DNA from 2 places in the Crystallibacter crystallopoietes genome. Region 1 is predicted to be linked to the other one. Evidence: riboswitches for the same ligand, from Rfam matches in the RefSeq annotation. Region 1 holds a riboswitch; the other holds the start of a gene.
What was found. A riboswitch is a leader RNA that binds a small molecule or an ion and turns the genes downstream of it on or off. The one in region 1 is predicted to bind glycine.
Positions count from the first base shown of each region.

Region 2: linked by a shared signal. The riboswitch ahead of glyA (serine hydroxymethyltransferase) and the one ahead of ppsA (phosphoenolpyruvate synthase) in region 1 are both predicted to bind glycine.

Region 1 is NZ_CP018863.1:651,052-655,257, forward strand. It holds gene ppsA (phosphoenolpyruvate synthase) at 1-1,787, opposite strand, end outside; glycine riboswitch at 2,127-2,224, opposite strand; gene AC20117_RS03135 (FG-GAP repeat domain-containing protein) at 2,482-3,657, shown strand; gene AC20117_RS03140 (YnfA family protein) at 3,679-4,017, opposite strand; gene AC20117_RS03145 (siderophore-interacting protein) at 4,068-4,206, opposite strand, start outside.
Region 2 is NZ_CP018863.1:2,020,233-2,024,438, reverse strand. It holds gene AC20117_RS09550 (amino acid permease) at 1-79, opposite strand, end outside; gene glyA (serine hydroxymethyltransferase) at 225-1,556, opposite strand; glycine riboswitch at 1,706-1,803, opposite strand; gene AC20117_RS09540 (ICP22 family protein) at 1,965-2,876, opposite strand; gene treS (maltose alpha-D-glucosyltransferase) at 3,046-4,206, opposite strand, start outside.

The DNA of each region.
Region 1 (4,206 bases):
AGGTTGGCGTACTCGTTGGACTTGAAGTCCGAGAGCCGGATGATCACCGGTTCCGGCGCGAAGGCGGCGGCGATGGTGGCGATGCCCTCGGCCAGCCGGCGGACGTAGTAGTCCCGGGGCCCGTCGTAGGCGGCAGTCTTTTCCCGGATCTGCTGCACCGTGTAGTCGGACAGCGCGGCGGGGCGCTCGATCTCGCCTTCCAAGGCCAGCAGGGCGTTGGGGTGGATGCCGATCTGCCGGTTAATTATGAACTCCAGGCGGGCCAGGCCGACGCCGCTGTGCGGGAGCCGGGAGAAGCTAAAGGCCTGTTCGGGGGTGCCTACGTTCATCATGATCTGAACCGGCGCCGGCGGCATCGTGTCCACAGTGGTTTCGTGCAGCGTGTAATCGAGCAGTCCCTCGTAGACCAGTCCGGCCTCGCCCTCCGCGCAGGAGACGGTCACCGGTGCGCCGTCGGCCAGGACCCGGGACGCGTTTCCGGTGCCGACCACAGCCGGGATGCCCAGTTCGCGGGCGATGATCGCCGCGTGGCAGGTGCGGCCGCCGCGGTCGGTCACGATCGCCGCGGCCTTCTTCATGATCGGTTCCCAGTCCGGGTCGGTCATGTTCGCGACCAGGACGTCGCCGGGCTGGAACGAGGCCATCTGGTCGATCGACGTCAGCACGCGCACCTGGCCAGCGCCGATCCGCTGACCGATGGCCCGGCCTTCGGCCAGGATCTTGGAGTGCTCGTTGAGCTGGTAGCGCGAAATGGTGCCGCTGGCCTGGCGGGACTGGACGGTCTCGGGGCGGGCCTGCAGGATGTACAGTTCACCGTCCACGCCGTCCTTGCCCCACTCAATGTCCATGGGACGGCCATAATGGGCTTCGATCGCCACCGCATGCCGGGCGAGCTGTTCGACTTCGGCGTCACTGAGGCTGAACCTGCCGCGCTGCTCGCGGGGCACGGGTACGAAATCGACCGTCCGGCCGACCTCGCGGGACTCGGTGTAGGTCATCTGGACGGCTTTTTCGCCGAGTCCGCGCTTGAGGACCGCCGGACGGCCCGCGGCCAGGGCAGGCTTGTACACGTAGAACTCGTCAGGGTTCACCGCTCCCTGGACCACGGCTTCGCCCAGACCGTAGGAGGAGGTGATGAACACGGCGTCGTTGAAGCCGGACTCGGTATCCATCGTGAACATCACGCCGGAGGTGCCGATGTCGGAGCGGACCATGCGCTGGATACCGGCCGAGAGGGCAACCTCCGAATGGGTGAAGCCGTGATGGACGCGGTAGGCAATGGCCCGGTCGTTGTAGAGCGAAGCAAAGACGTCCTTGATCGCATGGAGGATGTTCTCCACGCCCCGGATGTTCAGGAAGGTCTCCTGCTGGCCGGCAAAGGAAGCATCCGGCAGGTCCTCGGCCGTGGCGCTGGAGCGGACCGCCCAGGACACCTCCGCATCCCCGCTGTGGCTTTCAACCAGCTCGCCGTACGCGGCCCGGATCTGCTCCTCGAAACCTGCCGGGAACGGGGTATGGCGGATCAGGTCCCGGATCTGCGTGCCGGCCTCGGCCAGGGCGGTCACGTCGTCGCTGTCCAAGTCGTGGAGGATCGCGGCGATCCGATCGTCAAGGCCGGACTCGCGCAGGAAACGCCGGTAGGCGTCCGCCGTCGTGGCGAAACCGTCAGGAACCCTGACCCCGGCCGTGGCCAGGCCTCGGATCATCTCGCCGAGGGAGGCGTTTTTGCCTCCGACCCTCTCGAGGTCGGACAGGCCAAGTTCGGAAAACCAAAGAACGTCGGTCATGGCGTTGTGCTCCTATGCGTGAACGCGCTGATCAGCGCTGTGAACGAAATCGGTAATGCCCAGGGCTGTCCGGGCAGGACTATCTGGCTTCCACCGTGGTGGAGTTCTCGCTGGCTTCGGCGTTGTGGCGATCAAGGTGAGGGGCTTCGCCCATCGCGGTGGAGGCAGGTGAAATGGTCATGAGGAACTCCATCGTTCAAGTGCCACTGCTGTGACACTTTGATTCGGGCTCCTCCCCGCTCTGTCATGGACCTGAGAGATTCCGCGTCCCCTGCTCTCGCAGGCGCCGCTTGCACCGTCGGTGAGCCAGACTGCTGCCTGACTGCTTTCCAGAGTTGCCTATCCGCGGCGGTACTTGGGCCTGAGAGATTCCCGGGGAGGGTTTGCTCCTACGGCGCCTGCTGAATGTACCGGCAGGACTCTCCCGCCGCAGATCATAAGCACTGCCCACCGCTAGGTGAGCAGGCTCACACGGTAGCGTGCAGAGGTGGCATCGTGCAAGCAAAATGCGTGAATCGCTTTATTTTTCGCAATGCAGGGCAATTGTGACGGGACCGAAGCAATATCCGGCCTCGACCAAGCGTCGGCACGTTCTGTGCCCGTTCCCCGCGGAGCAGGCGCGGCGTACGCTGGAGAGTACTTCTGAAAGGTCCGGGCGGGGCGGATCCGGACAGCCTCCTTCGGGGAAACAGAGATGGCGCATGCCCAGGCCCGCGGCGGCCAGCATCGGCTGGCCGGAATTGTCTGCGTCCTATGCCTGTTTGTTCCGCAGCCGGCTTTGGAAGCCGGCAAGCTGCCCTCACACTCGACCAGTACCCCCGCCGCAGTGCCCGCCGTCGGGCTGGTGCCGCGGGACATCGAAATTGTCTCGCCGCCGGTGATTGCGGGCGAGCCGGTGGTGGGCGGGCAGCTGTCTTTGGAAGGCTTCGAATTCTCCGCGCCGGGCTCCGTCCTCACCTACGACTACAGTTGGCGGGACGCATTGGACGGGCACCCCGACGGCTACCACCGGGTCTTGTCCTTGACGCCGGACTGGCGCGGCGTGACCCTCAGCGGCAATGTGGAGGCTTCGGCAGACGACTATGAAACGACGCCGGCGCAGGCACCGCCGGTCCGGGTCTATTCGCGCACCTTCTCCCCGGAGAACCGGAGCGAGTTCTTTGCCCGCATGCGGGACGGATCCCTCTGGTTTGTTCCGTCGTCCCCGGCCGGCCGCCTGGGAACGGCGAGTACCGGCGCCGGGAAGTGGCCCGCGGCCAGGGCGATGGACTCGGCCGGTGATTTCGACGGCGATGGCCGCCATGACATCCTCACCCTGCACCGGAACGGCGTGCTGTTGCTCCACCCCGGCGACGGCTATGGCGGGACCACGCATCCCCGGGTACTCGGCTCGGGCTGGACCGGCGTGCGCGATTTCTTCCTGCCCGGCGACTTCGACGGCGATTCCCGGCCCGACGTCATCACCCGCGACAACGGCGGGGCGCTCTGGCTGCATCGGGGAGGCGCGTCCGGCCTGCGGCCGCGGACGCTGATCCTGCACGGCAGCCGCCCGCCCGCCCGCGTATTCTCCCCCGGCGACTTCGACGGCGATGGAACGGCCGACATTATATCTCAGGACGCAGCCGGCAGATTCTGGCTGCTGGCCGGAACCGGCAGCGGGCAGGTTGAGGACCCGGTGCCGGCTGGAAGAGTGCGGTTCAGAGTGATGTCCGTTGCCACGCCCGGCGACTTCAATGCCGACGGAAGGTCCGACCTGATTGTCCTCAACGCGGCCGGGATGCTCCTGCTTCTGCCGGGCACGGGCGACGGCACAACTGGTTTCCCGGTACCGCTGGGCCTTGCCGGGCGGGGTGTGGTGGAGCTGTTCTGAACAGGCGGGGTCCGGCCGGGGTCAGGCGCCGTCGCGCGGGGCGTACATGAGCACGGCCACGCCGACCAGGGCAATCGCGGCCCCGACATAGTCCCAGCGGTCCGGCCGGAAACCGTCCATCACCATGCCCCAGGCCAGCGAGCCGGCAATAAAGATCCCGCCGTAGCCGGCCAGCACTCGGCCGAAGTTGGCATCAGGCTGGAGCGCGGCGATGAAGCCGTAGGCACCTAAGGCCATGACTCCCAGCCCGGCAAACCACCAGGCCCGGTCTTCGCGCACCGCCTGCCAGATCAGCCAGGCGCCGCCGATCTCGGCGAGGGCGGCCAGGGCGAAGAGCAGGACGGACTTGGCGATGGTCATACTTCAATTCTCGCCGACGCCGGGCAGCGGAAGGCCAATCCGCATGGACCTCAGGCTTCGGCCTTGCCCTGCCGCCAGTAACCCATGAACGCCACCTGCTTGCGGTCGATCCCGACGTCCCGCACCAGGTAACGGCGCAGCTCCCGGATGACCGCGGCCTCGCCGGCGATCCAGGCGTAGAACGGCCGG
Region 2 (4,206 bases), 1.4 Mb from region 1:
CAATCAGCTGGATGTGGCGGTTGCTCAGCTGTCTTTCCAGATGGGGTGCCCCGGATGACTGCACTGTTGCATCTTTCATTTACTACTCCTTCAGAGCGAGGATATTTCGCATGGCTGCATGGCCCTGGTTGTGGGTTGCATGCAGGTTGGTCAGGGCGCCGGCCGCTTCCCCATGTATGCGGCCGGCCCCTGGGCAGGGGCCCCGCGGTCCCTGCCAGTCCCGGTTAGGCGCCGGCCGTTGCCAGCGGTGCCACGTTCGGGTAGAGCGGGTGCGCGGCGGCCAAGGCCTCCACGCGGTGGCGCAGATCGGCGAGGCTTGCCTCGTCGTCGGCGATCAGCGCCTCAGCAATGATGTCAGCTACCTCGGTGAAGGCCGCTTCGCCGAAGCCGCGGGTAGCCAGTGCGGGCGTTCCGATCCGCAGGCCGGAGGTGACCATCGGCGGGCGCGGGTCGAACGGAACGGCGTTGCGGTTGACGGTGATGTCGATGGCCGCGAGGCGGTCCTCGGCTTCCTGGCCGTTCAGTTCGCAGTTGCGCAGGTCCACCAGTACCAGGTGCACGTCCGTGCCGCCGGAAACCACGGAGATGCCCTTGGCGGCGACGTCGGGCTGCATCAGGCGTTCGGCCAAGATGCTTGCTCCAGCGAGCACGCGCTCCTGGCGCTCCTTGAACTCCGGCGATGCAGCAATCTTGAAGGCCACGGCCTTGCCGGCGATGACGTGCTCCAGCGGCCCGCCCTGCTGGCCCGGGAACACTGCCGAGTTGATCTTCTTGGCGACGTCGGCGTCGTTGGTCAGGATGATGCCGCCGCGCGGGCCGGCCAGCGTCTTGTGCGTGGTGGAGGTGACAACGTGGGCGTGCGGCACCGGGCTGGGGTGCAATCCGGCGGCCACCAGGCCGGCGAAGTGCGCCATGTCCACCATGAGGTAGGCACCGACGGCGTCGGCGATCCGGCGGAATTCGGCGAAGTCCAACTGGCGGGCGTAGGCGGACCAGCCGGCCACGATCAGCTGCGGCTTGTGCTCGTGGGCCAGGCGCTCCACTTCCACCATGTCGATCCGGTGGTCTTCTTCGCGGACCTGGTACGGAACCACGTTGTACAGCTTGCCGGAGAAGTTGATCCGCATGCCGTGGGTCAGGTGGCCGCCGTGGGCCAGGTTCAGCCCCATGATGGTGTCGCCGGGCTTGATCAGCGCGTGCATGACCGACGCGTTGGCCTGGGCACCGGAATGCGGCTGGACGTTAGCGTAGGCCGCCCCGAACAGGTCCTTCACGCGGTCGATGGCCAACTGCTCGATGACGTCGACGTGCTCGCAGCCACCGTAGTAACGCCGTCCCGGGTAGCCTTCGGCGTACTTGTTGGTCAGCACGGAGCCCTGCGCCTGCATAACTGCGGCGGCGGTGTGGTTCTCCGAGGCGATCATTTCCAGGCCGTCGCGCTGGCGGGTGAGCTCGTCGTCGATCTTGGCGGCGACCTCGGGGTCCAGCTCGGACAGCTGGCTGTTCAGGCTCGGGGACACGACCTGTTGGAAAGTGGACGGTGACTGGATGGTCATAAGGAACTCCATATTTCAGGCAGCGCACAACACGCCACGATGATTCGGGTTCCTCCCCGCTCTGTCTGGGACCTGAGAGTTTCCGCCGCCCCCGTGGGGGCCGCTTGCACCGTCGGTGAGCCGGTTGCCCGGCTGCTTTCCAGAGTTGCCTAGCCGCGGCGGTACGTGGGCCTGAGAGATTCCTGGGGAGGAGTTGCTCCTACGGCGCCTGACGAACGTACCGGCAGGACTCTCCCGCCGCAGATCAAAAGCGTTGGGCCACAGCTTCGTGACCCGCCTCACACAGATTAGCGGCACGCGAGGAGCTAACGCAACATCATTTCTTTACTGCCTAGTCAGCGGCGGATCCGCTGCAGACGATGTACGACGCCGGCACTCACCTGAGTGCCGGCGTCGCCTGGGCAGGCCTTATTGCTCGGTGCCGGTCTGGTCGCCTTCGGTCAGACCGCTGTCCACGGGTGCCGGATCGACGGCGCCACTGTCGTCCGGCACGGCTTCCTGCCCGGCATCCTGCTGGCCAGCGCCGGAGTCGGTGACGACTTCCGGCTCCGCTACTTCGCCCGTTTCGGAGCCGGGCGCCGGAACCGGTTCGGGCACGGTCTCCACCGGCCCCGTGCCGTCGGTCTGGTCGGTGGCCGGGTCCTCGACCATTGCTGATCCGTCTGTTCCGGAGGTATCACCGGAGGTCTCGCCTGTAGTCCCGGTCTGGCCGGCGCCGTCGTCGACCTGCCCGGGCTCAGCCTCGCCGGGCTCCGTGGTTTCGCTTCCGTCCTCGGCCGGGGCCGCGGTTCCGGTCAGGACGCGGCCCAAGGTTGTCTGCTGCTCGGCGGCCGGGGTGCTGCTGGTCGACGATGCAACCAAAGCCGAAATGGGCTTGCTGGTTCCCAGTTCGATCATCGTGATGCCTGCCATGGCGATCAGGAAGGAGGCTGCGCTGACCACTCCGATCTTCACCCAGGTCCGGGGCGTAAAGCGGCGGGCAGTGAGCTTGGCCTTGAAATCCGCGACGGCACTGGGAACACCGGCGCGCTCGGTTCCGTCGTCGCTCGCAGGCAAGCCGCCGTTGCGCAGGCCGCGCAGCCGCGGCACGGGCAGGGTCTTCCGGGCCGCGACGGCGGCGGAACTCAGCGTCCTGGCGTAGATGGCTGCGGCAACCGTGGCGATGACCGAACCAAGGGCAGCGCCGATCAGCGTTCCCGCGACACCGAGGAAGGAACCCGCGAAGGCCGAGGTCACAGCGGCCAGGGCGGAGGCAATAGTTTGGGCACCGTTGAGGCCGAGGAGTTTCGGCTTATCTTCGGCGGAGGAGTCTTCAGCCATATTTCACACACACTTCGGGTAGGCAAAGTTACGGAAAGGTAACGCCGGTTCCACCGAACCGGTTCCCCGCCTACCGCGTTTTCATGTGAGATGCTGGTCACATTCGGAGCGCGCTGGGCATTACCCCAGATCAGGACGTGACAGGGGCTGACGTGCCTGCGCCGCAGGCTCAGCCGGCAGCCGTGCCCGCGTCCCTGTCCGCGCCTGCTTCCGCCTCAGCCGCCGCCTCCGTGTCCGGCTCCTCTTCTTCGGGCAGGGTCACCAGCAGCGCGGTTCCCTGGTACGGCTCCAGCTGGATATAGAAGCTGTGCAGATCATCCACACTGCCCACCTCTTCACCGCTGAACAGATCGGTCACCAAGGCTCCGGTTTCCAACTGCTCGGAGCGCACCGTGCCGGCCATCTCCTGGTCAGAGAAGTTCAGGACGGTGACTTCGCAATCGCCCGATTCCAGCTGGTGCACCATGACCAGCATGCCGCGGTGTGAGACGTCCGGAACATCGAGCAGGGCGCTCTTGGCGATGCCGTACTGCTCCCGGACGGCCAGAATTTTGGCTAGCTGCCGCGCGAAAGAGGACTCGTCCGCGAGCTGGTCCGGCAACGTCCCGTACAGGCTGACGGCCTTGGGCATTCCGGAGGTCGGAGCCTGTCCGGTGTGGTTGACTCCCATCAGGTCGTGGGCGCCCCGGTTGATCCAGCGGGTGTCGCCGCGGGACAGCAGCGGGGCCACCTGCGACCGGTCCAGCGTCAGCATGCCGCACAGGTCCCACCCGGAGAGCGCGAAGACGCCCGGCTGCAGCGCGTTGTACATGGCCAGCAACAGGTGCACCTTGCGGACCTCGATGGTCTGCTCCGGCGTGATGGTGCTCAGGTCCTTGATGCCCAGCACCGCGGTGATCACGCTCGCCGTCGTACACGCAATGCCGTTGGCCGTGAAGACCAAGTTATAAGGTGCGGCCTCCCCGGTAATGCCGTCCCGCAAGGTCTGCTGCACTTTAAGGGCCAGTTCCGCGCCGGTCAGTTCCTCGCCGTCGAGCTCATAGATATCGTCTTTGTGCTTGGTGGTGAAGTGCACCAGTTCGTAGGTCAGTTCGTCATGGTTCTGCAGCGCGTGGACCAGGGAGGCCTGGTCCACGCCGATCTCCATGGCCAGACGCAGGGTCAGCCGGAGGAATTCGGTATCCGCGGTGACCAGGGCGTGGTGGTAGCCGGGGCGGGTGACAAAGTCGTAGGACAGGTCGGGGCCATTGGCGGAGGTGGACTTGATGTCGTCAATGCTCAGGTTCAGTTCCTGGAACGTGAAGCCGCCGACCTTGCGGACCATGCTGCC